2 regions of the Sphingomonas sp. CV7422 genome follow, and region 2 is predicted to be linked to the other one. Evidence: riboswitches for the same ligand, from Rfam matches in the RefSeq annotation. Region 2 holds a riboswitch; the other holds the start of a gene.
The links. A riboswitch is a leader RNA that binds a small molecule or an ion and turns the genes downstream of it on or off. The one in region 2 is predicted to bind glycine.
Positions count from the first base shown of each region.

Region 1: another riboswitch for glycine. It lies ahead of PBN85_RS18855 (L-serine ammonia-lyase); the one in region 2 lies ahead of gcvT (glycine cleavage system aminomethyltransferase GcvT).

Region 1 is NZ_CP115902.1:93,745-108,369, reverse strand. It holds gene PBN85_RS18895 (acyltransferase family protein) at 66-1,013, shown strand; gene PBN85_RS18890 (hypothetical protein) at 1,110-1,313, shown strand; gene galU (UTP--glucose-1-phosphate uridylyltransferase GalU) at 1,923-2,792, shown strand; gene PBN85_RS18880 (exopolysaccharide biosynthesis polyprenyl glycosylphosphotransferase) at 2,841-4,262, opposite strand; gene rfbA (glucose-1-phosphate thymidylyltransferase RfbA) at 4,402-5,331, opposite strand; gene rfbB (dTDP-glucose 4,6-dehydratase) at 5,328-6,395, opposite strand; gene PBN85_RS18865 (hypothetical protein) at 6,403-7,848, opposite strand; gene PBN85_RS18860 (hypothetical protein) at 7,836-8,603, opposite strand; gene PBN85_RS18855 (L-serine ammonia-lyase) at 10,047-11,465, opposite strand; glycine riboswitch at 11,560-11,648, opposite strand; gene PBN85_RS18850 (replication initiator protein A) at 11,936-12,934, shown strand; gene PBN85_RS18845 (helix-turn-helix domain-containing protein) at 13,380-14,204, shown strand; gene parA (ParA family partition ATPase) at 14,448-14,625, shown strand, end outside.
Region 2 is NZ_CP115900.1:1,302,701-1,317,325, forward strand. It holds gene PBN85_RS06385 (type II and III secretion system protein family protein) at 1-108, opposite strand, end outside; gene cpaB (Flp pilus assembly protein CpaB) at 108-1,127, opposite strand; gene PBN85_RS06395 (A24 family peptidase) at 1,205-1,672, opposite strand; gene PBN85_RS06400 (alpha/beta fold hydrolase) at 1,724-2,656, shown strand; gene PBN85_RS06405 (NAD(P)/FAD-dependent oxidoreductase) at 2,653-3,738, shown strand; gene rnhA (ribonuclease HI) at 4,085-4,549, opposite strand; gene thrB (homoserine kinase) at 4,546-5,499, opposite strand; gene ispH (4-hydroxy-3-methylbut-2-enyl diphosphate reductase) at 5,553-6,524, opposite strand; gene PBN85_RS06425 (hypothetical protein) at 6,641-7,276, shown strand; glycine riboswitch at 7,361-7,453, shown strand; glycine riboswitch at 7,454-7,561, shown strand; gene gcvT (glycine cleavage system aminomethyltransferase GcvT) at 7,621-8,826, shown strand; gene gcvH (glycine cleavage system protein GcvH) at 8,826-9,197, shown strand; gene gcvPA (aminomethyl-transferring glycine dehydrogenase subunit GcvPA) at 9,247-10,605, shown strand; gene gcvPB (aminomethyl-transferring glycine dehydrogenase subunit GcvPB) at 10,602-12,179, shown strand; gene PBN85_RS06450 (hypothetical protein) at 12,239-12,460, opposite strand; gene PBN85_RS06455 (CcdC protein domain-containing protein) at 12,545-13,051, shown strand; gene PBN85_RS06460 (hypothetical protein) at 13,097-13,438, shown strand; gene proS (proline--tRNA ligase) at 13,494-14,625, shown strand, end outside.

The sequences.
Region 1 (14,625 bases), on a different contig from region 2:
GTTACGCACCGCCGCCGGCCGTTGTCGTACGGAGGCCCGCCATCGCTTCGATATCCAGCGCCATCTTGCCGGTCGCGCTGCGGCTGATCGCCTTCATCGCGGTGGTGCTGATCCACGCGGTCGCCGACAGCGCTACCGATGCCGCCACGGCGGCCGACGCCATCGCGGTACTGGCGCGCTTCGCGGTGCCATTCTTGTTCGTCGCCTTCGGCTATTTCCTGTCGTCGCGCGCACCGGCGCGCACTGCGCTGCGTCTGCTCGTCCGCCTGGCGCCGCCCTTCTTCGTCTGGGCGCTGGTCTATATCCTCTATTTCAAGGGCTCGCTCGCCGAGCTGCGGTCGCCGGCGATGCTGGTGCGGCTGCTGGTCACCGGGCTCGACGGCCAGCATCTCTGGTTCCTGCCCGCACTCGGCATCGCCGGCGTGCTGTTCGCGCTGGTGAAGAGCCGCCTCGGCTGGGGCGCGGTGCTTGCGCTGACGCTGCTGTTCTACGCGCTGGCGCTCGCCTTCGGGCCGTATCGTGGCCTGTTCGACCTGTCGCGACCGCCGTTCAACACGCGCAACGGAACGTTCTTCGGATTGCTGTTCGTGGCTGGCGGAGCGTGGATCCGCGAAGATGACATCCGGCCGCGGACCGCCCCGGCGCTGGCGCTGTTCGCGCTCGCCACCATTCTCCAGCTCGGCGAGGTCGCCGCGCTCCATGCGCAGGGGACGATCCCCTTCCCGCGCTTCACCGACGACACGCTGATGACCATTCCTTATGGCATCGCCGCCTTTCTCGTCGCGCTGGCGCTGCCGCCGACACTGCGGCTGCCGCCGCTGCTCGCGCAGCTCGCGCGGCTCAGCCACGGCCTCTACGTCGTCCATCTGCTGTTCCTCGACCTTGCCGTGCGGCTGATCGGGCGGGAGACGCTCGCCGCCTGTCTGGTCGATGCGCTGCTTGCGGTGATCGCATCGGCGCTGTGCGTGCTGGCGCTCGATCGGCTGCCGTTCACGCAGCGGCTGATCCGCTAGCCGGCATCGGTCGCGCCGCCGGCTCGGACCGTCGCGTATCCGCTGCGCCGCACCATAAAAGGTTGTGCAATATCAGGACGGATGCCACCAAGCGGCATGACCGAGAAGGAAGCCGCACGCCGGGTGGACGAGGCCATCGCCCATCTTCGCGATTTCGCCGGCTCGATCCGCGGCAGTGATGTCGTCGATCGGAACAGCCAGCTGACCGGCGACGATCTTCGTATCGTTCTCGGCGTCTTCGACGACGTGATCGATAAGGATTACGGCCTGATCAAACGGTCGACCGGCCAAGCGGACTAGTCCAGACCTGTCGCGGTCGCGGCTATCCAAAAAATTACCAGTGGAGAGGACCAGCCGGTATCCGGTGGCGTGGCAGTCATCTAGCGTTCAACATTGATGTATTGCAATATGTTTGAACAGCAATACTGTCACGGCAGCCTTATTTTGGTCGGATAATTGGCTCATTCTATCGGATGAGTAGTTGATATCGCTGGCCAATATACCCTGCCCCGCCTAACCTCGGCCATGCTGGCGGCGCCCCCGGGCGCCTCGCTTGCAATCACGTGGGGGTAATGAATGAGCGACCGCCGAGCCGTCGGCGACCGCCTCGCCCGCGACGCCGCCGGGCGCTTGCGGTAACTCTGGTTCACGCGGAGGCGCGGAGGGGGTGCGCCTGCAGCGCCGGCGGCCCTTCCTCACGCCAAGGATAGGACCGGGCCACGCCCGCCCCGGACGATGTCGCTCCGCGCCTCCGCGCCTCCGCATGAACCCAAAAATCCATCCGACCGTGACGGAAGGTTCGTCCCGAACCGGCACCACCTCATACCAAGTGTATTTCTTCTGTCTTCATAACACTCTAGACGCCGGTGTACGGTATGTGGCCGCTCGCATAAGCAATGGGACCTCTCGATGACGATCAAGCGCGTACGCAAAGCAGTGTTTCCGGTGGCGGGCCTCGGCACGCGCTTCCTGCCCGCGACCAAATCGATGCCCAAGGAGATGCTGACCGTCGTCGACAAGCCGCTGATCCAGTATGCGGTCGAGGAAGCGCTGGAAGCGGGGATCGAGCAAATCATCTTCGTCACCGGTCGCGGCAAGGGCGCGCTCGAGGATCATTTCGACATCTCCTACGAGCTCGAGGCGACGATGCGCGCGCGCGGCAAGTCGCTCGCCGTGATCGAGGGCATACGCCAGAAGCCCGGCTCGCCGGTCTACGTCCGCCAGCAGGAGCCGCTCGGCCTCGGCCATGCCGTCTGGTGCGCGCGCGAGATCGTCGGCGACGAGCCGTTCGCGGTGCTGCTCCCCGACGAGCTGATGGTCGGCAAGCCCGGCTTCATCGCGCAGATGGTCGAGGCCTATAACCAGGTCGGCGGCAATATCGTCGGCGCGCTCGAGGTGCCCGACAGCGAGACCGACAAATACGGCATCATCTCGCCGGGCGCGGTCGACGGCCGCCTCACCGAGGTCAAGGCGCTGGTCGAAAAGCCCAAGGCGGGCAGCGCACCGTCCAACCTGATGATCCCCGGCCGCTACATCCTCCAGCCCGAGGTGATGCGTATCCTCGAAAGCCAGGAGAAGGGCGCGGGTGGCGAGATCCAGCTGACCGACGCGATGGCGCAGCTGATCGGCCAGCAACCGTTCCACGGCTTCACCTTCGACGGCGAACGCTACGATTGCGGCGACAAGGCCGGCTACATCCAGGCCAACCTCGCCCTCGCCCTCGCCCGCGCCGACATCGGGCCGGCGGTGCGCAGCTTCGCCGAAGGCCTGCTGCGCTGAGCTGACGACAGGCCGATATGTCGTGATGTCGACGTGTCGGCCTGTCCTCTAGAAAGCGTTGCGGTGCAGGATGACGCGCACCGTCAGAAAGATGATCTTGATGTCGCGCCAGATCGACCAGTTTTCGAGATATTCGAGATCGGCGAGCAGGCGGTTCTTGAGGTCGTCCTCAACTAAGGTCGCACCACGATAACCGCGGATTTGCGCCAGGCCAGTCAGTCCCGGCTTGGTCGCATGCCGGCCCCAATAGCGCTGATCGACCTCCCAGAACAATTTGTCTGCGGCACGTGAGCCGAGCGCATGCGGGCGCGGGCCGACGATGCTCATGTCGCCCTTGAACACGTTGAGCAGCTGCGGCAGCTCGTCGATACTGGTGCGGCGGATGAAGCGTCCGACCGCGGTGACCCGGTCATCGTCACGCGAGGTCGAGCGATGCCCTGCCCCGTCAAGCTCCCGCACGTACATCGAGCGGAATTTGTACATGCGGAACATCTGGTTTCCGCGGCCGATCCGCACCTGCTTGAACAACACCGGCCCGGGGCTGTTGAACCGCACGGCAAGCGCAGTGAGGATCATCACCGGGGTCAGGCACACTAGTGCGACAGCGGCTATGCCAAGATCGAACGTCCGCTTGATGCAGCGGTCCATCAGGTTGAGCGGCCCGGTCGCGACGATAATCGTCGGCACGTCGCGGTTGAGGCCGAGACCTAGCGGCGCCAGTTCGAGCAATTCGGGGACGACAATCTCGCTCTGCACATTGGCACCGCGGAGGGCCTGTGCCCAAGCCATGCGACGTTCGGGCGCACAGGTCACCACCACCCGGTCGGCGCTGGCAATCAGCGTCGCAAGACGATCGTAGGAATGCGGATCGTGTTCATCGGGGTCGAAATAAGACTCCGCCGCCATCACCATCGAGAAATTCCCGGGCGGGATCGCCGCGCCGCGATCGCAGAGCAGGATCGAGCTGAACGGATTGCCGCCGACGATTTGATCGAGATGACGGACGGTAAAATAGCGGCCGACGCCAAGGAAGGTCGTGGCGAGCGCCGAGCCGAAACCGATCGTCAGGCGCGAAAAGGTGGTGCCCGATTTGAGGTAGAAGACGGCGAGCAGCACACAGCCGGCCGCCAGCACCAGCGCCTGCAAGCCACGACGTATCGCACGGAACGGATCCTGCAGATTTGCGGTGTCATAGGCGTCTAGGTTGGAAGCGATCAGCGCATAGAGTGGGATCACCACCAAGGCGAAGACGAGCCAACCGGTGTCGAGATCCAAGGCGTAACGCGGGATTGCCGCGACCATGAAGCCGACGAAGATTGCGATCGCGTCGATGCACAACAGATACAGCTTGGCCCGCAATTGCAGCACGGTGCTGCGTGGCCGCCAGTGGACACCGGCGGTATGGAAGTCCGTCATTTGATGATCAGACAAGGTGTCGCGCTCTACGACCTGCGCATCCCCATCGTCCAACATGCCAACGCATACCCTAACTGACCAATCCGGCGCGGTTCACTTGGCATCCGTGATACCCATCTTGGTGCAATAGCTCAATCGGCGGCTGCACAGCCTGAATGTAAAGTCCTGGGCTGAATTGGAGGTGCGGAGTAAGTCAGTTTTGCCGCCGATCCCCTGCCCGCCGCTCGCCGATAGCCGGCGACGGCGTCTCGGCGACCGCGGTCAGGATCGCGCGGCCGTACGCCGTCTTGGCGAGTGCCAGACCCTGTGTCGTCGCCGCTTCGGCGGTGATGAAGCCTTGCAGGAAGGCTATTTCTTCGAGGCAGGCGATCTGGATGCCCTGGCGATGCTGGATGGTGCGGACGAACTCCGCCGCTTCGAGCAGGCTGTCGTGCGTACCGGTGTCGAGCCAGGCGAAGCCACGGCCCATCGGCTCGACGTGCAGCGTTCCTGCCGCCAGATAGTGCTGCGCGAGATCGGTGATCTCAAGCTCACCACGCGGCGAAGGGACGAGGCTGGCGGCATGGTCGCAGACCGTCGCGTCGAACACGTAGAGGCCGGTGATCGCATGGTTGGAGCGCGGCCGTTCTGGCTTCTCCTCGATCGACACCGCCCGACCGGTCTCGTCGAAGGCGATCACGCCATAACGTTCGGGGTCGTCGACGCGATAGGAGAAGATCGTCGCGCCCCCTGCCTCCGCCTCGGCCCGCGCGACGGCGCGGCGCAGCATCGGGCCGAGACCATTGCCGAAGAAGATATTGTCGCCGAGGATCAGCGTCACCGGCTCGCCGCCGATCCAGTCGCGGCCGATGGTGAACGCCTGCGGCAGGCCGTCGGGGCGCGGCTGTTCGGCATAGTCGATGCGCAGCCCCAGCCGCGCACCGTCGCCGAACAGCCCGCGATAGTGCGGCAGATGCTCGGGACTGGAGATCACCAGCACGTCGCGGATCCCGGCCAGCATCAGCGCCGACAGCGGGTAATAGATCATCGGCTTGTCATAGACCGGCAGCAGCTGCTTGTTGACCGCCAGCGTCGCCGGATGCAGCCGCGTGCCGGTGCCGCCGGCGAGGATGATGCCCTTCATGCCGCCGCCTCCCGCACCGGGGCAAGCCCACGGCGAACACCTGCCGCGGCGACCAGCGGCTGCCACCATGACTCGTTGTCGAGATACCAGCGAATCGTCTTCTCGATGCCGGTCTCGAACGTCTCCTGCGGACGCCAGCCGAGCTCGTCGTTGATCCGGCTGGCGTCGATCGCATAGCGTTTGTCGTGGCCGGGCCGGTCGGCGACCGAGGTGATCTGTTCGGCATAGGAGCGGCCGTCGGTACGCGGGCGCAGCCGGTCGAGGATCGCGCAGAGCGTGTGCACCACCTCGATGTTCTGCTTCTCGTTATGGCCGCCGACATTGTAGGTGCGGCCGACCGCGCCGCGCTCGAACACCGCCTGCAGCGCGCGGACGTGATCCTCGACATAGAGCCAGTCGCGCACCTGGTCGCCCTTGCCGTAGACCGGCAGCGGTTCGCCGGCGAGCGCCTTGGCGATCATCAGCGGGATCAGCTTCTCGGGGAAGTGGTAGGGGCCGTAATTGTTCGAGCAATTGGTGATTAGCACCGGCAGGCCGTAGGTATGGCCCCACGCCTGGACGAGATGGTCCGACCCCGCCTTCGACGCCGAATAGGGCGAGCGCGGATCATAGGGCGTCTCTTCGGTGAACAGGCCGGTGTCCCCGAGGCTGCCATAGACCTCGTCGGTCGAGATATGGTGGAAGCGGAACGCCGCACGCGCCGCCTCGTCGAGCGTCTGCCAATAGGCACGCGTCTCGGCGAGCATCGTATAGGTGCCGACGACATTGGTCTGCACGAAGGCACCGGGGCCGTCGATCGAGCGGTCGACATGGCTTTCCGCGGCGAGATGCGTGACGATCTCGGGCCTGAACTCGGCGATCGCGGCACGGACGGCTTGCGGGTCGCAGATGTCGCCTTGGACGAAGCGATAGCGTGGATGGTCCGCGACGGCGTCCAGCGCGACCGGCGTCGCGGCATAGGTGAGCGCGTCGAGGTTGAGCACCATATGACCGGTGTTGCGGATCAGGTGGCGGACGAGCGCCGAGCCGATGAACCCGGCCCCGCCGGTGACGAGAATGCGCATGCCGCACTTATAGCAGCCATTGGTTAACAGGCGTATCTGCCGATCGACATGTCGTAATGTCGACATGTCGATCGGGTGCTAGCTCTTGAATTGTTGATGATGGGCTATCGACCAATCCGAAACACGCCGTCGCCCATCGACTGTGACTTCGGCAGCATCCGCTGCTACACAAGCTGTGCCTGCCGTGCCGCTCACGGCTGGACGGCGAAGCGCACCGGCCCGGCGGGACGAACAGCCGTGCGGGGGGCGAGCCGGCGCGGACGACGAGCTGGTTGAGCGGCACCGCGTCGGCCGGCGCGGAGGCGGCGAAGATCTGGATGAGCCGATGTCCCGCCGCCGGCAGCAGCGTTGCCGGCACCGCCAGCGGCTGGCCGCCAAGATCGGACAGCCAGACGGGGCGGCCGAACCGATAGCTTCGCCGCGGGTGAACCACCTGCAGGTCGACCGCCCCGGCATATGGGTCGAGCACCAGCGGGGCATCGCGCCGGAATAGGATGCCGTCGCGATCCTGCACGCGCGCGGCGGCCGCATCATAAGACGCGCGCGTCGCGACGCTCTCCTCGGTCAGCGTGGTCTGGTCGATCGTCAGCGGAGCAATCCCGGTCATCCGCTTCAGCCGCGCGGCCATCCATTCAGCGCGTTTGCCGTCGCCCTCGTCGAGCGGCGCCTCGGCGACATGGCTGTGCCCGACATAGACGAGCAGCTTGGCCGCCGGCATGCGGCAACGCAGGGCGGCGAGATTGTCCGCCTCGGCCTGTTCACGCGCCGCGATCCCCGCGGCGCGCGACGGCTGCCCTTTGGGACGTTGCAGGCTGGTCTGCTCATAGCCGGCCGGCTGGTAGCCGATGGCGAGCGCATTGCGCAGGAAGGCGGCATAGACCGGATCGCGCGTATAGGAACCGGTGCCGATGCGGGCGAAGCCATCGCGGGCGAGCTGCGCGACCGCGGTCGGCTTGCCGTCGCGCGCCGGCTCGTTGCTGAACGTCTCCGCGGCGAGCACCGTATAACCGAGCTGCCGCAACGCCTGCGCCACCCGCCACGCGAAGGCGCGGTCGCGCGGGCTGCTGTGCGCTTCGTTGAGGATGACGATGCTGGTCGCGCGGACGCGGCGGACGATCTCGGCAATTGCGTCGCGTCCGACCGACTCGCCGATCGCCGCGTCCCAGCCGGCCTCGCCGGCGCCATGCGGCTGCGCGGTGGCGAGCGTGGCGAGATCAAGCTCGTTGGTGACGGTGGTGCTGACCTGTTTCCACATCTGATAGGCGAGGTCGTCGCGGACCTTGCCCTTCGCGTCGAACGCCGCCGCGGCGAGCATGTCGGTCACTTGCAGATAGCCGCCTTTGTCATAGGCGGTCATCGCGGCGTCGACCTGATTTTCAGCTGGCTGCGCCGGGGGCGTCTGTGCCGCAAGCAGCGTGGCGAGCAGGATGGTACCCCGGATCACGATCGCCATGGCATGCCCCTCTCTCGCCGGCAGGATGGAGTGTTGTGCGGTCTGGGTCCAGCGGCGACATGCGTGCTCTCCGCTGCGGTATAGAGCCGCCTCATCCCGGCCCATGAATATGTCGAGATGACGGACCGTCGATAGGTCGACACGTCGTCAGCTCTACACCTCGACCTCGACACCCAGAGATCGTCGCAGATGCGCTCTGGTCCCCGCCTCGAAGGCGGTCGGCCAAGCGATGTCCTAGCGTGCGGCAGGAAGGCGGATGCGACGGCGCGATAGGCCTCGATCAGCGACGCCTCGCTCAGATCGGCCTGTGGGAGCCGTTCGAGCAGCGCAAGCTGATCAGGCGGCAACCGGCGGCTCCAGGCGAGCATGCCGCCCGTGTCGGCGCGCTCGACCGCCTCGGAGAGGAGCTGGAACAGCGCCATGCGCTGCATCTCGAGACCGGCGCGGGCGGCGAGATACCCCCGTCGGCCGAGCACGACGGGCAGCAGCCCCAGCACGCGCAGGAATTCATCGATGAGGAAGGCGATGCGCGCGCGATCCGGCCCCGGCCAGTCGCGATGCGCGGCGAGGCGATCGTAGAGGCCGGCATGGTCGATCAGGCAGCGCGTGCCGTCCTGGGTCTGCCGGAGAGCGCCGGCATGGTCGGTGAGCAGCAGGTCGATCCGCTCCCACCCCTGCCCGATCCCATTGTGCACCGCGCCGCCGCTGCGCGCCTCGTACCAGAGGACGATTGGCACGAGGGCGTCGACCTGCACGCGCCAGTGTTGCGCGAACCGGCCTGATGCTCCGGCGCGACGACGGCGATGAGGTCGACGTTGCTATAAGCATCCGCCTCGCCCCGTCCGAAGCTGCCGCCGAGCCACAGCGCGTCGAGATGCGGCGCATCGCGCATCGCGCGGGTGGTGGCGGCGATGAACGGCTCTTGCCACATGATGCATTCCTCCTGCCCTGCCATCATAGCGGCAACGCCGGCGCTGCAGGAGGACATCGCTTTTCGACATGTCGGTGTGTCGACATGTCGGATTGTGATATCCTATCCTACGGGTCGATGTGTCGACACGTCGTCATATCGACCTGCTGGGGTATGGGGTGCGTGACGATAGCGCAGGGCGGAGAAACACTGGCGCAGAGGACGCAGAGAGGCCCACGGGAGCATGGTCCGGCCCCCTTGCGCCCCGCCGTCGCGGGATCGCCATGCGGCGCAGCCTCTTTCCGGATCGTGAAGACACTTGCCGCTTCCTCAAGTGAAACCTCTCCGCGCCTCCGCGTGAACCGAAACCCGGCCGCTTCGCGGATCGCCGGACGATGGATCACGCGAAGACGCGAAGAAAAGGAGGTTCACGCGGAGGCACGGAGAGGGACGCGCTAGAGGGAACGCCATACCCTCCAGTGACGGCTGGGAAGGAGCAATGCACTAGCGCGCAGCCACTTCGCGTCGTTGCGTCTTCGGGTGATCCTCAAGCGGCGTCACTTGCGACCCGGCCGCTCGGGATGCCGCGCCACTCCCGACAAATGCATCGTATCGAGCCATAGACTTGTCGACACCAAGACACCTCGATAGCTCGCCCAACGGAATCTCGGACGCCGAAGGTGGCTCTCGCGGAATCGTCATGCGGCGCAGCCGCTTTCCCGATCGCGGGGACACGCGCCGCTTCCCTAAATACACCTCCTCTGCGCCTCCGCATGAACCAAATCCCGGCCGGTTCGCGGACGGACGGCCGGAGGATCGATCACGCGAAGACGCGAAGAGGAGGAAGTTCACGCGGAGGCGCGGAGGCGCGGAGAGTAGCGCGCGGGCGGGAACGCCCGCCCTACAGCGGCGGCTGGGAAGGAGGGATGCGCTGGCGCAGGCCCTTCGCGTCTTCGCGTGACCCACAAGCGGCGTTGGTCGCGCTCCGGCCGCTCAGGGCGCCACGCTGTTCCTACACGGGGCATCACATCGAATGATTGATCTGTCGACACTACGACACGTTGACAGGTCGCGCCACGAGGCCCCGGTCGTGCGGCTGGTCTGCCCATAGATCAAGCGTCAGCTCTCACCGTCTCGTAGGGGCAGCCCCCTCCCCCCACAGACGCTCTGCGCTCTCTGCGCCTCTGCGCGACCCGAACCGGCGGCCGCCATCACCCGCGCGGAACGGCACGCGCAACACGGTCCCAATCGTCAGGTCAGATGATCGACCTGTCGACACCCCGACACGTCAACATTCCACAACGTTGACCGCCAGCCCGCCGAGGCTCGTCTCCTTATACTGCGAGCGCATGTCCTCGCCGGTCTGGCGCATCGTTTCGATCACCGCGTCGAGGCTGACGACGTGGCTGCCGTCACCGCGCAGCGCGAGATAAGCGGCGTTGATCGCCTTGACCGCGCCCATCGTGTTGCGTTCGATGCACGGGATCTGGACGAGCCCGCCGATCGGGTCGCAGGTCAGGCCGAGATTGTGCTCCATGCCGATCTCGGCGGCATTCTCGATCTGGCGGTTGCTGCCGCCGAGCACCGCGGCGAGGCCACCCGCCGCCATCGAGCAGGCGACGCCGACCTCGCCCTGGCAGCCCATCTCCGCCGCCGAGATCGACGCGCGCTTCTTGTAGAGCATGCCGATCGCCGCCGCGGTGAGCAGGAAGGTGCGGGCGCCCTCCCCGCGCGTCGCCTGATCGCAGTCGCGCGCCACCAATGTCTCGTAGAAGCGCAGCACCGCGGGCAGCACGCCCGCCGCGCCATTGGTCGGCGCGGTGACGACGCGGCCGCCGGCGGCATTCTCCTCGTTGACCGCGAGTGCCCACAGGCTGACCCATTCGAACACCTCGGCGGGGTTGCTGCCGGGGACGCAGCCGCTCAACCCCTGCGCGATCGCCTGCGCGCGCCGGCGCACCTTGAGCCCGCCGGGCAACATGCCCTGCTGCGCGATGCCGCGGTCGATGCAGGCGTGCATCGCGGCGCGCACCGCGTCGAGGAAGGCGTCGGTCTCCGCCGGAGCGCGCCACGCCTCCTCGTTGGCGCGGACGAGGTCGGCGATGCCGAGCCCCGTCGCGTCGCCGAGCGCGAGCAGGTCGGCGCCCGAGCCGAACGGGTGGCGCACCACGACATTGCCCGCTGCGAGCCGCTCGCCGCGGCGCAGGATCGCCCCGCCGCCGATCGAGAAATAGGTCTCGGCGAGCGTGCCGTCGGCGCGTTCGGCGGTGAAGGTCAGGGCGTTGGGATGTTCGGGCAGGAACTCGCGCGGATGGAAGACGATGCCGCCGGGCGCGAAGGCGATCTCGGCGCCGCCGGCGAGCGGCAGCCGGCGTCGCATCTCGATATCGGCGAGGATCGCCGGCGCGGCATCGGGATCGAGCCGCTCGGGCTGCCAGCCGGCGAGGCCGAGGATCACCGCCGTATCGGTGGCATGGCCGCGCCCGGTCAGCGCGAGGCTGCCGTAGAGGTCGCAGCGGACCGTGGTGACGCCCTGTCCGACGACCCGCTGGGCGAAGTCGAAGGCGGCGCGCATCGGCCCGACGGTATGCGAGCTCGACGGGCCGATGCCGATGGTGAACAGCTCGGCGACGCTGATCGGCCGGTCGAGGCCGCGATCGAGCGGCGTCCGGGGCAGGGGCTGGGGCAGGTCGGTCGGCACGGGCATCCTCCGCCGGCATCGCCGGCCTGCCCCATCTGTCCCTTGCGCCTGAGATCGTTATCCCGTCGGCGGACGCAGCTGCGCCTCTCTCCAGATCTTTCGCGTCGCTACGGTCCTTTGGCCTGAGAGTTTCCGGGGCGGTTGCTCCTTCGGCGCCGGGGCAGGCCCGGTCTCTCCCGTATCGACCGCGCCGCTATCCGCCGGGTCGGGGCGCCGGGTCAAGCCGGCATCGCGTCCGGGTCGAGGTGACGACATGTCGACGTGACGACACGTCGCGCTCGAAGGGGCGGTGGCGACATGTTGAACTGTCGACATGTCGCAAGCGTCCGCCGGGAAGCGGGCCGGGAGCAGTCGCGGCAGGGGAGGGCGCGCCATTTCCTACTCGAAAGCACGAATGGACGCAGGCCGGGACGCATTTTCCCTAAGGATTCCAGTGCGGGGTGCCAAAAGTTCGTGCTTTCGAGTAGGAAATGCCCATGGCCCGTTCCACCACGCCCGCCCGCCCCGCGTCCGGCTCCGCCGCCGTGCCGCACCGTGACCTGTTCACGCTCGACAGCCCGCTGCACGGCGAGATCCGCGGCGAACGTTCGCTGATGGCCTTCCCGTTCTTCGCGCTCAGCAAGAATGCGTGGATGAAACCGCTGACCTACGACCATGCCACCGTGTCGATCGAGGTGCGTCCATCGGCGAGCGGCGTCGCGACGATCTACGACAAGGAGATCGTCCTCTACATCGCCAGCCTGATGGCGGCGAAGCTCGAGGCGGGCGAGCATGTCGAGCAGGATTTCATCTTCACCGCGCACGACCTGTTCTCGGTGACCGGCTCCAATCATAGCGCGCGGTCGTACAACCGGCTGTCCGAGGCGCTCGAGCGACTGCAGGGTACGCAGATCAAGACCAATATCGAAGCCGGCGGGGAAGGAGAGGAGGGCTTCTTCTCTTGGCTGTCCGAAGCAAAGCTCCATTATTCGCGTACCAAAAGCGGCGAACGGCGGCTGAAAGCGGTCAAGGTACGGCTGTGCGACTGGCTGTTCCGGGCGATCCTGCTCGATCGTCACGTGCTCGACTATGCCGCCGCCTATTTCCAGCTGGGGCCGATCGAGCGGCGCATCTACGAAGTGGCGCGCTCGACGTGTGAGGAGGAGCTCGATCTCGATCTCGCCACCTTCCGCCTGCAGATCGGCTATCAGAACCCGCTGTCGAACTTCAAGGCGGCGCTCAAGCAGATCGTCGCGACCGACGGCATCCCTGATTATCACCTCGAACTGGTCGAGGGCGACGTGGGCGCAGCGGCGGAGGAGGGCGCGCCGCGTCGCGGCCGTCGCGCGCCGCAGAGCCGGGTGGTGATCACCCCGCGTCCACAGCCCGGCCAAGCGGTGCTGAGCTCGACTCGGGCCATGCTGGAATCGGCCGAGTCGGGCGAATCACCCGATGCCGAACCCGCCGCAACCGATTCGCCGGCCGCGGCCAACTGATTCGGGCACGCCGCCGAATTGTTACTCGAAAGCACGAATGGGTCGCGGATTTTCTACTCAAAAGCACGAACTCAGCCGCGGCATTGTTACTCGAAAGCACGAATCGACAGCACATTTCTACTCGAAAGCACGAACTTTTTTTGGGTTAAATACTCGAAAGCACGAATCGTAGCCGCTTCCAGTATTGGATTAATGCTGCAACAAAGGGGCGCGGCCAGCGTCGGCCGTGCAGTTTGTTGAGTGGAATGGCCGTGACCCCATAAAGGAAAGCCCGGCACGAGGCCGGGCATCCCAGTATTCCTGTGTGACCAGCGTCGCCAAACGCCAGACACCTATAACCGGTAGTCAGGTCACAGGAATACTGCCGAACCCGATCCGGTTCAAGGATGCGCGTTTCGCGCCACGGATTTTTTTGTCCTCGGTCCGGCCCGTAAGGGGATGGAAGATGACGGCGTTGACCTTCGGGGAAGCGAGCGCGCAATTTTGCGCGCGCGTACGGGGAGACGCGCGTGCCGCGCGCCGCGTGCCCCATCGCACCGGTGCGCCGGTGCGCCGCGACAGTATGGAAGCGGGGACGTTCGAAGACGTCTTCTTCGCCGCGCCCGCGCCCGGCGAGCCCGACCGCTGGCTGCGCGCCTGCCGCGGCGCACTCGATGCCGGCCGCCGGCTGCGCCGCGAGGCGCGCGCCGGCACGCGGACGCTCAGCGTACGCGAACGGCCGATCGCGGCGCTGACCGGTGCGGCGGTGCGCGTCTTCGAGGAACTGTGCACGCTGGCGCGGCTCCATCGCGGCCGCGTCTTCCCGAGCTACGACTGGCTGGCCGAGGCCACCGCGCTCGGCCGCGCCACCGTCGCGCGCGCGCTCGTGCTGCTCGAGGCGGCGGGCTTCCTCGTCCGCCAGCGCCGCTTCGTCCGGGCCGAGGGGGCAGGGGAGGGGCCGCGCTATCGGCAGACCTCCAACGCCTATCGCGCGCTGCTTCCCGCGACGGTGCTCGCCTATCTGCCGCGCTGGATGCGACCGGCGCCGGTACCGGTCGACCAGCTCGACCACCATCAGGCGCAGGCCGATGCGCAGGCGGCGATGCTCGCAGGGCTTTCGGCGCGCGACCGGGCGCGTGCGACCGTCGATGGCGCGCTCGGCAAGGTCCTCGCCGCACTGGGCGCCGCGATCGATCGAACATGCGAGTCTCAAAACCGGTCTGAATCACTCATAGATTCTATTCATAAGGGAACGAGCGAGTTGGCCTTGCCGGCCAACGCCTGCGCCTGACGGCGGCAAAGCCGAACAGGCGAGATACAAGCACCCTCGACCTAATGGCACAGACAGAAGTGCCGGCTTCGCCGACACATGCTTCCTAGGAGGAGCAAGCGGATAGGGCGGAGAACGATGACGCCCGATGCGAACGATGTGATGATGGGGCGCGCTGATGCGGCTCGCTCGCCATCCGACGCACCGACACGTCTATATGTCGAGGACTTGCCACGTCGGCATGTAGACATGTAGGAGGAGGCTATGGCGACCATCGCGATCATCAGTCAGAAGGGCGGCGCGGGTAAGACGACGCTCGCGCTCCACCTCGCCGCCGCGGCGCAGGATGCCGGCCGCGTCGCGCTGATCGTCGACACCGATCCGCAGGCGACCGCGAGCCAATGGGCGGCCTGGCGCGGCGACGCGCCACCCGAGGTGATCG
Region 2 (14,625 bases):
CGCCCGCGCATCGGCGACGCCGAGCGGCAATGCGATGCTGCTCGCCAGCATCAGGCCGAGGGCGGCGGCGCGACGGCGCGGCGCGCGGAAGGTCTGCGACGAAGCCATTAGTTCTTCCCTCCGACCGGTACGACGGTCACGCTGTTGCCGCGCGCGACGCGCACGACCGGCCCCTGGATGACGACCGCACCGGGGGTGCCGGGCGTGCCGGTTGCCGCGGTGCCGGTGGTCGGCGTGCGCGGCGGCACGGTGCTGCGCTGGAAGCGCGAGACGTCGGCGCCGGTCGCGTAGGTGCTGCCGCCGGTCTGCGGCTCGCTCGCGACGCGCAGCATCATCGCCTTTTCGGCGCGGGCATCGCCGTCGGGCACCTTGACCGCGCCGCTGGCGATCGCCTCTTCCAGCTGGGTCGAATTGTCGGCGAGCGCGCGCAGCGACAGCGACAGGTCGCCGATCGTCCGCGCCACCGCGATCTTCTCGGCCATCTTGGGCGTCGCCTCCAGCGTCACGGTCGAATAGGTGCTGACCTTGGACTTGCCGTCCTCGCCGACGACATTGTCGGTGCGCTGGTCGGTGGCGAGCACGCGGACGTTGCGCATGATCGTCTCGGACACCTTGAGCGGCTGGCCATCGCCGCCGCCCGGCACCGTCTGCGTCAGCACGAGGTCGATGCGATCGCCCGGGAAGACGAAGCCGGCGACCGCCGCCTGGCTCGACACGCTCACCGTCACCGCGCGCATCCCCGGCGCGAGCGCCGCGGCGAGGAAGCCGCGATCGCCCGGCGAGACGAGCGCGCCGCGCGTCACCGGCTGGCCCGCGGTGATCGCGTTGCGGACGACGGTGCCGGTCAGCTTGCTGAGATCGGTGCTCGGCTTGAGGTAATAGGCGTTGTCGACCAGCTCGCGGGGCCACGGCTGGAACTTGAGCGCGGTGGCATCGAGGATCGTGCCGACCGGCAGCGTACGGGTGGCGACCAGCACCTCGGGGCCGTTGGCGACGACCGGGGCGGGGGCGCCCATCGCCATCGCCTGCGGCGCCGACGAACCCGCGATCAACGTGCGGGCAAAGAATGCCGTGATGCCGGCGACGAGCAGGGCGCCCACCAGCAAAACGATCTTGCGACTATCCATGTTCTCAACGGGCCTTTCAGCACACCGGGGGCAGTGGCCGGACTATGAGCCGAGACTGGTTAAAATCCGGTTCGTCTTCAAAGCGCTGGCATTGTAGCGGGTAAGGCGAGCAGCGCCGCGGCGGCGATGGCGACGCCATAAGGCACCTCGACCTGGCCGATGCGGCGCTGCCAGCGCCGCTCGATCATCATCGCGATCGTGATCGCCCCGCCGAGCACCGACATCACCATCAGCATCTGCAATAGCCCGCCGAGCGGCAGCCATAGCGCCAGCGCGCCGATCATCTTGACGTCGCCGCCGCCCATCCAGCCGCGCGCGAAGGCGCCGACGAACAGCGCGAAGACGATCGCCGCGACGAGCAGCTGCACGCCGACCTCCGTCCAGCCGAGGCCGAGCGCCCACCACCACAGGGGGGCGAGCAATGCGATCGCGGCATTCTTGACGTTGGCGATCTCACGGGTACGGGCATCCTCGATCCCCGCGGCCACCAGCAGTGCGCCGAGCATGACGGCCAAAGCCGCGACCAGAAGATTATCCCACCCCATCGTCATGCGTAGGTAGACGGGATGGCTTGCGAAAACGTAACCAGCGCGACGATGACCGAGCAAGACGAGCTGCGCCGCCAATGGCCCGCCGAATCGCGCCTGTCGCTATGGCGTGCGCCGGACGGCTGGCAGCACCGCCGCTTCGACTGGCCGCATCCCGCGCCGCGCGGCCGCGTGCTGGTGCAGGGCGGGCGCGCCGACATCATCGAGAAGTTCATCGAGACTTTCCGCCACCTGCATGCGCACGGCTGGTCGGTGACCGCGTTCGACTGGCGCGGGCAGGGCGGATCGGGCCGGCTCGCCGGCGATCGCCACGTCGGCCATGCGGCGAGCTTCGCGCCCTGGGTCGCCGATCTCGCCGCCTTCTGGCAGGACTGGCGCGGCGAGGCGGCGGGGCCGGCGGTGCTGCTCGGGCATTCGATGGGCGCGCATCTCGCGCTGCGCGCGATGCTCGACGGGGGAGTGACGCCCGATGCGGCGGTGCTGGTCGCGCCGATGATCGGCATCCGCTCGCCGCTCGGCAGCCGGATCGGCGCGCTGGTTGCCGCGGCGGCGACGCGGTTCGGCGATCCGGCGCGGCCGGTGTGGAAGACGCGGCCCGGCGATGCCACCTCCGGCCATCGCCAGCAACGGCTGACCCATTCGCTCGAACGATATAGCGACGAGGCCTATTGGTATGGCCGCGACCCCGATCTACTGCTCGGCCCGCCGAGCTGGGCCTGGGTGCGCGAGGCGTTCGTCTCCGGCGCGCGGCTGCTCGCCGACCCGCGGCTCACGCGGCTTGCGGTGCCGGTTCTGATGCTGGTCGCCGACCACGATCAGCTGGTCGACAGCGCCGCCGCGCGCCGCCTCGCCGCGCGATTGCCCGATGTCGAGCTGATCCGCTTCGGCGCGGAGGCGGCGCATGAGATCCTGCGCGAGGCGGATGGCGTGCGGCTGCGCGCCTGTCGGGCGATCACCGACTTTCTGGAGCGGCGGACGTGATCCACGACGTGGCCATCGTCGGCGGTGGCATCGCAGGGGCGGGGCTCGCCGCCGCGATCGTCGGCGCGGCGCGCGTGCTGCTGCTCGAGGCGGAGGCGCAGCCGGGCTATCACAGCACCGGGCGGTCGGCGGCCTTCTGGTCGGAGACCTATGGCGGCCCCGGCATCCAGCCGCTGACCAGCGCCTCCGGCCCGGCATTGCGTGACGGCGGCTTCCTGGCGCCGCTCGGCTCGCTCCACGTCGGCCGGGCGGCGGATGCCGCGCAGGTCGATGCGTTCGTCGACTCGTTCGCCGGTACCGCGGTGGCGCTGGAGCGGGTCGATCCGCACCAGCGGGTGCCGGGGCTGCGGCCCGACTGGACGCTCGGCGTGATGGAGGCGAGCTGCGCCTATATCGATGTCGCGGCGCTGCATGCCGCCTATCTCGCCGCGTTCCGGCGGGCCGGCGGCGTGATCGCCACCGATGCCGCGCTGATCGCGGCGCAGCGCAAGGCGGGGGTGTGGACGATCGACACGCCCGCCGGGACGTTCCGGGCGCGGCTGCTCGTCAATGCGGCGGGGGCGTGGGCCGATGCGGTCGCCGGGCGGGTCGGCGCCGCGCCGCTCGGCATCCAGCCCTATCGGCGGACGATGGTGCAGCTGCGCACCGAACCATCCGCGCCGGCGGGGATGCCGCTCGTCGCCGACATCGCCGGGCGCTTCTATTTCAAGCCCGAGGCGGGGCGGCTGTGGCTCAGTCCCCATGACGAGACGCCGGTCGGTCCGCATGACGTCGCGCCCGAGGAGGTCGACGTCGCGCAGGCGATCGACCGGCTCGAATCGGTCGTCGACTGGCGGGCCGTCGCGGTCGAGCGACGCTGGGCCGGCCTGCGCAGCTTCGCGCCCGACCGGCTGCCGGTCTATGGCTTCGACGCGCGGGTGCCGGGGCTGTTCTGGTGCGCGGGGCAGGGCGGCTTCGGCATCCAGACCGCCCCCGCCGGCGCGGCGGTGGCGGCGAGCCTGCTGCTCGGCACGCCGTTGGCGGCGCCCTATGCGGGGATCGACGTCGATCGTTATGCGGCGCGGCGCTTCCTGCCGGGCTGACCGGGAGCAGGGTTGGCGCAGGGGTGCAGAGGGAGCATCCACGGCGCAGCCGCCGTCCCGACACCGCCGAGGTGACAGCGCCGCCGCCGCGCCACATCCAAACTCTCCGCGCCTCCGCGCCTCCACGTGAACAAATCTCTTCGCGTGTCCGCGTCTTCGCGTGATCAAAGCTGCCGACCATCAGGCGAATGGCAAGGATGGTTCACGCGAAGCCGCGAAATCGCGAAGAAGAGTGCTCACGCGGAGGCGCGGAGGACGATCGGGACGGGCGGCTGGCTCCCTTTACCAGATTGTCCTGATCGCCGCTGGCGCGGCGGGGTAGGGCTCTGCGCCTCTGCGCGACCCCTTAAACGGCAGGCCGGCTCGCTGCGAGGGCGGCGTCGCTGGCCAGTTTGTCGACGCGTTCATTGTCGGCGTCGCCATTGTGGCCCTTGACCCAGACCCATTCGATCTCGTGCTTCTGCGTCTCGGCGAACAGCGCCTGCCAGAGTTCGGCGTTCTTCACCGGCTTCTTGTCGGCGGTGCGCCAACCGTTCTTGCGCCAGCCGTGGATCCAGCGGGTCAGGCCGTCCATGACGTACTTGCTGTCGGTCGACAGGCGGATCTTGCACGGCCGCGTCAGTACGCGCAGCGCCTCGATCGCCGCGGTCAGCTCCATGCGGTTGTTGGTGGTCAGCCGCTCGCCGCCGGACAATTCCTTCTCGTGGCCGCCGAAGCGGAGCAGTGCGCCCCAGCCGCCGGGGCCGGGATTGCCCTTGCAGGCGCCGTCGGTGGCGATCTCGACGAGCGGGGCGGCGGCGGGGTCGGTCATGCAAAAGCCTCCGGATGGGCATCATACCAGTCGAGCCGGCGCAGATAGGCGAGAGGATCCTTGCGCGTCACCAGCGCATCGGCCGGCGTGTTGAGCCAGTCCCAGGCGCGGGTGAGCAGGAAGCGGAGCGCCGCGCCGCGCGCCAGCACCGGCAGCGCGGCGCGCTCCGCATCGGACAGGCCGTGCTCGGCCGCATAGCCGGCGAGCAGCGCCGCGCCGACGCCATCGAGCGGCACGCCGCGCGGATCGAAAGCCCAGGACCCATGCATCACCGCGACGTCATAGGCGCGCAGATCGCGGCAGGCGAAGTAGAAATCGATCAAACCGGTCACGGAGTCGCCCAACATCAACACGTTGTCGGGGAACAGGTCGGCGTGGATGACGCTCGTCGGCAGATCGTGCGGCCAGTCCGCCTCGACTGCGGCGAGCGCGCCGTCGACGCGCGCGTACAGGCCGGGCGCGATGCCATCGAGGTCGCCGCCGCAGCGTTCGAGCAACGGCCGCCAGTCGGCGATGCCGAGACTGTTGGCGCGTGTGCCGCTGAAATCCGCGGCGGCGCAGTGCAGCGCGCCGAGCGCTGCACCCGCGGTGGCGGCCTGCGCCGGGGTGGGGCGGGTCACCGACACGCCGGCGAGGAAGCGGATCAGGCAGGCGGGGCGGCCCTCGAGCTGCTGCACCGCGACGCCGTCGCGGTCGCGGATCGCTGGGGGCACCGGCAGTCCGCGCGCGGCGAGGTGATCGAGCAGGTCGAGGAAGAAGGGCAGGTCGCCGGCATCGACGCGCTTTTCGTAGAGCGTCAGGATGAAGCGCGCGCGATCGGTGTCGACCAGATAGTTGCTGTTCTCCACCCCTTCGGCGATGCCCTTGGCGGAGACGAGCGCGCCGACGCCGTCATAGCGGCGCAGGAAGGCGGACAGCGCCTCCGCCGAGACATGGGTGTAGACGGCCATGTGTTCCTCCCCCGATTGCCGCGCCCCCGGGCGCGGGCCGGGGAAGCGGGCGGCTATGCCGCGGCGTCGAGCCCGCGTGGCAGCTTGAACGCGATCGTCTCGCGCGTCGTCTCTTCCTCGCGCTCGGTGACGTCGAAACGGGTCGAGAGCAGCTCGACCAGCTCGCGCACGAGCAGCTCGGGCGCCGAGGCGCCGGCGGTGATGCCGAGCGTGCCGACGCCGTCGAGGAAGCGCCAGTCGAGATCGGCAGCGCGCTGGATCAGCCGCGCCGGAATCCCCTCGCGCTCCGCCACCTCGACCAGCCGCACCGAGTTGGACGAATTGGGCGCGCCGATCACCAGCATCGCATCGCACGCCGCGGCGATCGCCTTGACCGCCGCCTGCCGGTTGGAGGTGGCGTAGCAGATGTCCTCGCCGCGCGGCGGCAGCATGTTGGGGAAGCGGCGCTGCAACACCGCGACGACCGCGGCGGTATCGTCGACCGACAGCGTCGTCTGGGTGAGGAAGGCGAGATTGTCGGGATCGACCGGCGCGAAGGTCTCGGCATCGGCGGCGGTCTCGATCAGCGACATCGCGCCGTCCGGCACCTGTCCGAAGGTGCCGACCACCTCGGGATGGCCAGCGTGGCCGATGAAGATGATGTGGCGGCCGGTCGCGACCAGGCGTTCGGCCTGGCGGTGCACCTTCGACACCAGAGGGCAGGTGGCGTCGAGATATTCGAGCCCGCGGCTCTGCGCGTCGGCGGGCACCGATTTGGGCACGCCGTGCGCCGAGAAGACGACCGGCGCGCCGTTCGGCACCTGATCAAGCTCCTCGACGAACACCGCGCCCTGAGCGCGCAGCGTGTCGACGACGAACTTGTTGTGGACGATCTCGTGGCGGACGTAGACCGGCGCGCCGTGTTTCTCGATCGCGAGTTCGACGATGCGGATCGCGCGGTCGACGCCGGCGCAAAAGCCGCGCGGCGCGGCGATCAGCAGATCGAGGACGGGCTTGCCGCCGTCCGGCTGAAGAAGAGAGGCCATGGCGGTCGCTCTACGCGATTGCTTGCACGCGCGAAAGGCGCTTCCTATGGTGCGCGCCGTACCGCCGGGCCGCCGGCGACTGCGTCACTGACCGTTCGACAAAGGTATGCGTCCCCGTGAAAACCACGATTCTCGGCCTGTCCGCCCTCGCGCTGATCCTCTCGGGCTGCGCCAGCAAGGGCGAGATCGTCGAAGGCGGCATCTCGGCGGTGCGTTCGGCCTGTCCGACCGTCGGCGTCGCGGCGGGGACCGGCGACATCACCCTGTTCGACCCGGCGACCAGCCGTGACGAGAGCGCGATCGACGTCGTCGCCAACATGACGCACGTACGCGGCGCCTGCAACGACGCGGGCGACCAGATCGTCACCAGCGTTACCTTCGACGTGCTGGCGCGGCGCACCCGCGCCGATGCGGCGCGCGACGTGGTGCTGCCCTATTACATCGCCATCGTCCGCGGCGGCACCGCGGTGACCGCCAAGCGCAAGGGGGCGGTGACCGTCCATTTCGACGCCGGCCAGACGCGCGCGCAGGCGAGCGGCACCGCCTCGACGCAGATCGCGCGCGCCGCGGCGACGCTGCCCGACGAGGTGCGCGACCAGCTCACCCGCAAGCGCAAGGCGGGGGACGAGGATGCCGCGACCGATCCGCTCGCCCGGCCCGAGGTGCGCACCGCGGTGCTGCGCGCGACGTTCGAGGCGCTGGTCGGCTTCCAGCTCACCGACGATCAGCTGAAGTATAACGCGCAGCGCTGATCCGCGGCGGATGCGGGCCTTTCCGCATTGACTAAGCCCTTGCGGGACGCCAGAGCATCGCACGTCGATGCCGGGCGACCGGCATGGGCGGGCGCGGGAGAGAGCCTCTTCACAAGGAGGCCGCCGAAGGAGCAACCACCCCGGAATCTCTCAGGCATAACGGACCGCGCGCTGCCTTATCGACACTCTGGAAAGCGTTCCTTTGAGGAGCCACCGAAGGGGTAAGCCCGCCGCCTGTTATGCGCCGGGTGAAAGCTCTCAGGTCACCGTGACAGAGGGGGTATGACGAGATCGGATGCGGCTGGCCCGCGACCCGGATCGTGTGCCTTTTTTGGAGACGGTTGATGAGCGACACGCTGCCGGACACCCTGCCTGACCCGCTTGACGAGCTCGACGGCGACGAACCCGCCATCCAGTTGCTGCCGCTCGACGCGTGGCATCGCGCCCGCGGCGGCCGCATGGTGCCCTTCGCCGGGTATGAGATGCCCGTCCAATATGAAGGCATCATGGCCGAGCATCTGTGGACGCGTGAATCGGCGGGTCTGTTCGACGTCAGCCATATGGGGCAGGTCGGCCTGACCGGCGACGGCATCGACGCCGCCGCGGTCGCCGCCGCGCTCGAGAAGGTGCTGCCCGGCGACGTCGCGGGACTCGCGCCGACCAGGATCCGCTATTCGCTGCTGCTCAACGACGAGGGCGGCATCCTCGACGATCTGATGGTGACGACGCTGCCCGAAGAGGGCGCGCATCCGTTCGGGGCGGCGAGCCTGTATGTCGTGGTCAACGGCGCGACCAAATATGACGATCTCGCCTATCTGCTCGACGTGCTGCCCGATGACGTGACGCTCAACCTGATGGAAGACCAGGCCTTGCTCGCGGTCCAGGGCCCCAAGGCGGTCGCTGCCGTCGCGCGGCTGGTGCCCGGCGTCGAGGCGCTGGTGTTCATGACCGCGGGCGCGTTCGCGTGGAACGGCCATGCGCTGTGGATCAGCCGTTCGGGCTATACCGGCGAGGATGGCGTCGAGATCTCGATCCCCGCAGAGGCCGCCGCCGCCTTCGCCGACGCGATCTGCGCCGAGCCGGAGGTCAAGCCGATCGGCCTCGGCGCGCGCGATTCGCTGCGGCTCGAAGCCGGGCTGCCGCTCTACGGCCACGACCTCGATCCCGAGACGACGCCGGTGATGGCTGATCTCGGCTTCGCGCTGTCGAAGCGCCGCCGCGAGGCCGCCGACTTCGCCGGTGCGGCGCGCATCCTTGCCGAGCGCACCGACGGCCCCGCGGTCAAGCGCGTCGGCCTGTCGGTCGCCGGGCGCCAGCCGGTGCGCGAGGGGGCCAGCGTCGTCGACGCCGATGGCGCGGTGATCGGCCGCGTCACCAGCGGCGGCTTCGCGCCGAGCGTCGGCGCGCCGATCGCCATGGCCTATGTTCCCGCAGCGCTGGCGGAGGCGGGCACGCCGCTGCTCCTCGTCCAGCGCGGCAAGATCCATGAGGCGGTGGTCGCCCCGCTGCCCTTCGTTCCCCACCGCTATGTCCGCGCAGGAGGCAAGTGATGAGCCGTTATTTCACCGAAGATCATGAATGGGTCGATGTCGACGGCGACACCGGCACGGTCGGCATCTCCGACTATGCGCAGGGCCAGCTCGGCGACATCGTCTTCGTCGACGTGCCCGAGGCGGGCAAGCAGCTCGGCAAGGGCGACGAGGCGGCGGTCGTCGAGTCGGTCAAGGCCGCGTCGGACGTCTATGCGCCAGTGTCGGGCACGGTGACCGAGGGCAATGCCGCGCTCGCCGACGATCCCAGCCTGGTCAATTCGGACCCGGAGGCGGAGGGCTGGTTCTTCAAGATCACGCTCAGCGACCCGGCCGAGCTCGAGACGCTGATGGACGAAGCGGCCTACGCGGACTTCGTCGCGAAGCTGTGACCTATCTTAGCCCCTCCCCGGAAGGGGTGGGGCTTCCAAGGGAATGATGATGCGCTATCTGCCGCTTACCCAGCCCGATCGTGATGCGATGCTCTCGGTCATCGGCGCGGGATCGATCGACGATCTGTTCGTCGACGTGCCCGAGGCCGCCCGCCTGTCCGGGCCGATCGCCGGCCTGCCGGGCCATGCCTCCGAACTCGCGGTCGAGCGGCACATGACCGCGCTGGCGCGCAAGAACGTCGTCGCCGGCGAGGTGCCCTTCTTCCTCGGCGCCGGGGCCTATCGCCACCATGTGCCGGCGAGCGTCGACCATCTCATCCAGCGCGGCGAATTCCTCACCGCCTATACGCCCTATCAGCCGGAAATCGCGCAGGGCACGTTGCAGATGCTGTTCGAGTTCCAGACGCAGGTCGCGCGGATGCTCGGCACCGACGTCGCCAATGCCTCGATGTACGACGGCTCGACCGCCTGCTGGGAGGCGATCGGCATGGCGCGGCGCATCACCCGCAAGGGCAAGGCGATCCTGTCGGGCGGGCTCCACCCGCATTATGTCAGCGTCGCCAAGACGATGGCCAAATATACCGGCGACCAGTTGCAGACCGCGACGCCGGCGCTGACCGCCGAGACCGATGTCGAGGCGCTGATCGCGGCGATCGACGCGGACACGTCGTGCGTCGTCGTGCAATATCCCGACATCCTCGGCCGCATCACCGACCTCACCCCGCTCGCCGACGCCTGCCACGCCAACAAGGCGCTGCTGATCGCGGTCGTCACCGAGCCGGTGGCGCTCGGCGCGATCACCGCGCCGGGCGAGATGGACGCCGACATCGTCGTCGGCGAGGGCCAGTCACTCGGCGTCGGCCTGCAGTTCGGCGGCCCCTATGTCGGGCTGATGGGCTGCAAGGAGAAGTACATCCGCCAGATGCCCGGCCGCTTCTGCGGCGAGACGGTCGATGCCGACGGGCGCCGCGGTTTCGTGCTGACGCTGTCGACGCGCGAACAGCATATCCGGCGCGAGAAGGCGACGAGCAACATCTGCACCAACTCGGGGCTGTGCGCGCTCGCCTTCTCGGTGCACATGACCTTGCTCGGCGAGGCGGGGCTGCGCCGGCTTGCGGCGATCAACCATGCCGCCGCCTGCCGCGCCGCCGACCGGCTGTCGCAGGTGCCCGGCGTGGAGCTGGTCACCGAGAGCTTCTTCAATGAATTCACCGTCAGGCTGCCGGTCGAGGCGCGTCCCGTCGTGCGCACGCTCGCCGATCGCGGCATCCTCGCGGGCGTGTCGCTCGGCCGGCTCTATCCGGGCGAGGCGGCGCTCGCCAACGGGCTGATCGTCGCGGTGACCGAGACGACCAGCGCGGAGGACATCGAAACCCTTGCCGCCGCACTCGAGGAGGTTCTGGCATGAGCATCAATCAGAGCGGCTGGCGTCCGCAGATGACCGCGGGCGACGGCAAGCCCGCCGCACCGACCGCCACCGGCAACAAGGCGCTGATGCTGGAGGAAGCGCTGATCTTCGAGATCGGCGACACGCAGACCACCGGCGTCGACTTCACGGGCATCGATGCGGCGGCACCGGCGTCGCGCCTCGGTGGCCTCGCGCGCAAGGCGGCGATCGGCCTGCCCGGGCTCGCCGAGCCGGAGGCGGTGCGCCATTACACCCGCCTGTCGCGCCAGAATTATGCGATCGACCTGGGCCTGTTCCCGCTCGGCTCGTGCACGATGAAGCACAATCCGCGGCTCAACGAGAAGATGGCGCGACTGCCCGGCTTCGCCGACGTGCATCCGTTGCAGCCGGTCGATACGGTGCAGGGCGCGCTTGAGGTGATCCATCAGCTCGCGCACTGGCTGGTTACGCTGACCGGCACGACCAGCGTCGCGATGAGCCCCAAGGCGGGCGCGCACGGCGAATTGTGCGGCATCCTCGCGATCAAGGCGGCGCTGGAAGCGCGCGGCGAGGGGCATCGCAAGATCGTGCTGGTGCCCGAATCGGCGCACGGCACCAACCCCGCCACCGCCGCCTTCGCCGGCTTCGCGGTCGAGGACATTCCCGCCACCGCCGACGGCCGTGTCGACACCGCGGCGCTGATCGCGCGGCTCGGGCCGGACGTCGCCGGGGTGATGATCACCAACCCCAATACCTGCGGCCTGTTCGAACGCGACCTCAAGACGATCTCCGACGCGGTGCATGACGCGGGCGGCTACGTCTATTGCGACGGCGCCAATTTCAACGCGATCGTCGGCCGGGTGCGGCCGGGCGATCTCGGCGTCGATGCGATGCACATCAACCTGCACAAGACCTTCTCGACGCCGCACGGCGGCGGCGGGCCGGGCTCGGGGCCGGTGGTCTTTTCCGAGGCGCTGACGCCGTTCGCGCCGCTGCCGTTCGTCGAGAAGCAGGGCGAGCAATTCGTGCTAATCGAGGAGGAGAATGCCGGCGAGCATCACGCCGGCAGCTTCGGCCGGATGGTCGCCTTCCACGGCCAGATGGGCATGTTCACGCGCGCGCTGACCTATATCCTCAGCCACGGCGCCGACGGCCTGCGCCAGGTCGCCGAGGATGCGGTGCTCAACGCCAATTACGTGCTGCGCTCGCTGGAGGGCACGCTCGACGCGCCCTTCGCCAAGGCCGGGCCGTGCATGCACGAGGCGATCTTCTCCGACGCCAATCTCGCCGAGGGCTTCTCGACGCTGGATGTCGCCAAGGGGCTGATCGACGAGGGCTTCCACCCGATGACGGTCTATTTCCCGCTCGTCGTCCACGGCGCGATGCTGGTCGAGCCGACCGAGACCGAATCGAAGGCGGCGCTCGACCAGTTCGTCGGCGCGCTGCGCTCGGTGGCGGAACGGGCGAAGGCGGGCGATGCCAGCCTCAAGACCGCGCCGCATTTCGCGCCGCGCGCGCGCCTCGACGAGACGCAGGCGGCACGCAAGCCGGTGCTGGTGTGGAAGGACGCGCCGCTCGCCCAGGCGGCGGAGTAGCATACGGTCCCCCGCCCGGGCGTGACGGGCGGGGGCGACCGTATCGGCCGATCGGGCGGTCAGTCGGCGGGCTCGGTTTTCTCGACTTCATATGAGTAGAGCCGCATGATCATGCCGATGATCGAGGTCGTCGCGCCGCAGACGAGGCACAGGGCGAGCGCGGAATCGCGACTGGCGCTGCGCCAGGAAACGATCGCCAGAAGAACGACGCTGAAGGTCGAAATGACGTAACCGGTCGCTTTGATTTTTGCGCTGCGGGGCAGGGAAGGCCAGGCTCTCATCGTCCGGCGCTAGCTAATGGGTTGCTTCATGTCACCGATGTGCAGGCGACTGAACTCAAGTTTAGACTGGCGGGGCGGAGAGTGATGGACTGGATCAACTATGCCCTGCCGCTCGTCGTCGTCGCGGTGGTGATGGCGATCCGCTGGCGGCGGATGAAGCGGGTGCGGCCGCTCAAGCTCGAACATCTCTGGGTCCTGCCCGCAGTCTATGCGGCGGTGATCGCCGTCACGTTCAGCCGCTTTCCGCCGCGCGGCCGCGGCTGGCTGTTCTGCCTCGTCGCGCTGGCGCTCGGCGCGGCGCTCGGCTGGCAGCGCGGCAAGATGATGCGGATCACGCTCGATCCCGAGACGCACCGGCTCGGCCAGACCGCGTCGCCGGCGGCCTTGCTGTTCATCGTGCTGCTGATCGTCGTGCGCAGCGGCGCGCGCGGCGCGATGACATATGCGGGGCCGGCGGGGCTCGATCCGATGGCGATCCCCGACCTGTTGATGGCGCTGGCGCTCGGCCTGTTCAGTGCGCAGCGGCTGGAAATGTATCTGCGCGGCAAGCGGATGCTCGCGGCAGCGGGAAATCGGACGCCGCCGATCTGAGCCCCCGGTGATCTTTCTATAAGAGAGAGATCGACTGGGGGGACTATGTTCATCACTTGGGGATCGAAGACGGTCAGCCGCGATCTGGGGCCGGACGGGCGCAGACATTGCCCGACCTGCGAATGCCAGCGCGGTTTCTACAAGCATCTGGCGTATCGCGTGCATCACATCATGTGGCTGTTCCGCTGGCCGACCGGGGTGCGCTACGCCAGCCGGTGCGATCAATGTGGCCATGGCGCGCCGATCGACGCGGTGCAGGTGCGCGCGGATCTCGGCAAGTCGCCGGTCGCGTGGATCGATCGCTACGGCTGGCTGCTCGGCATCGCCGCGGTCGCCGCCTTCTTCCTGTGGGCGATCCTGTCGGACCCGCATCCGCCGGTGCGCTGATCCGCGATCGTGCAGGGGGTGACGGACGCAGCGGCTTTGGCTAGGCGTCCCACGCATGAAGCACGCTCTCTCCGTCACCCGCGCACAGGATTTCGCCGCCTGGTATCAGACCGTCATCGCCGAGGCCGACCTCGCCGAGGAATCGGGGGTGCGCGGCTGCATGGTCATCCGGCCGTGGGGCTATGGCATCTGGGAGCGGATCCAGCGGCTGCTCGATGACCGGATCAAGGCGACCGGGCATGAGAATTGCTATTTCCCCCTGTTCATCCCGCTCTCCTATTTCGAGAAGGAGGCGGAGCATGTCGAGGGCTTCGCCAAGGAGATGGCGGTGGTCACGCACCACCGGCTGATCGGCGACGGCAAGGGCGGGCTGGTGCCCGATCCCGCCGCCAAGCTGGAGGAGCCGCTGGTCGTGCGCCCGACGTCGGAGACGGTGATCGGCACCGCTTTCTCGCGCTGGGTCCAGTCGTGGCGCGATCTGCCGGTGCTGATCAACCAATGGGCCAATGTCGTGCGGTGGGAGATGCGCACCCGCATGTTCCTGCGCACCAGCGAGTTCCTCTGGCAGGAGGGCCATACCGCGCACGCCACCGCCGACGAGGCGCGTGACGAGACGCTCAAGATGCTCGAAGTCTATCGCAGCTTCGCCGAGGAGTGCCTCGCGCTGCCGGTGGTCGCGGGCGAGAAGCCGGAGAACGAGCGCTTCCCCGGCGCGGTCGCGACCTACAGCATCGAGGCGATGATGCAGGACGGCAAGGCGCTGCAGGCGGGCACCAGCCATTTCCTCGGCACCAACTTCGCCCGCGCGCAGAACATCCGCTTCCAGAACGCCAGCGGCGAGCTCGAACTCGCGCAGACGACGAGCTGGGGGGTGAGCACGCGGATGATCGGCGGCGTCATCATGGTGCATGGCGATGACGACGGCCTGCGCGTGCCGCCGCGGATCGCGCCGTGGCAGGTGGTGATCGTGCCGATGCTGCGCGACACGCCCGAGGACGAGGCGCTGATCGCTTATGCCAAAGAGGTGCAGGCGGCGCTCGCCGGCCTGTCCGCGCTCGGCGAGCCGGTGCGCGCGCTGCTCGACCTCAAGCCCGCCAAGGCGGCGACCAAGCGCTGGGGCTGGGTCAAGAAGGGCGCGCCGATCGTCGTCGAGATCGGCGGGCGCGACATGGCGGGCGACAACGTCT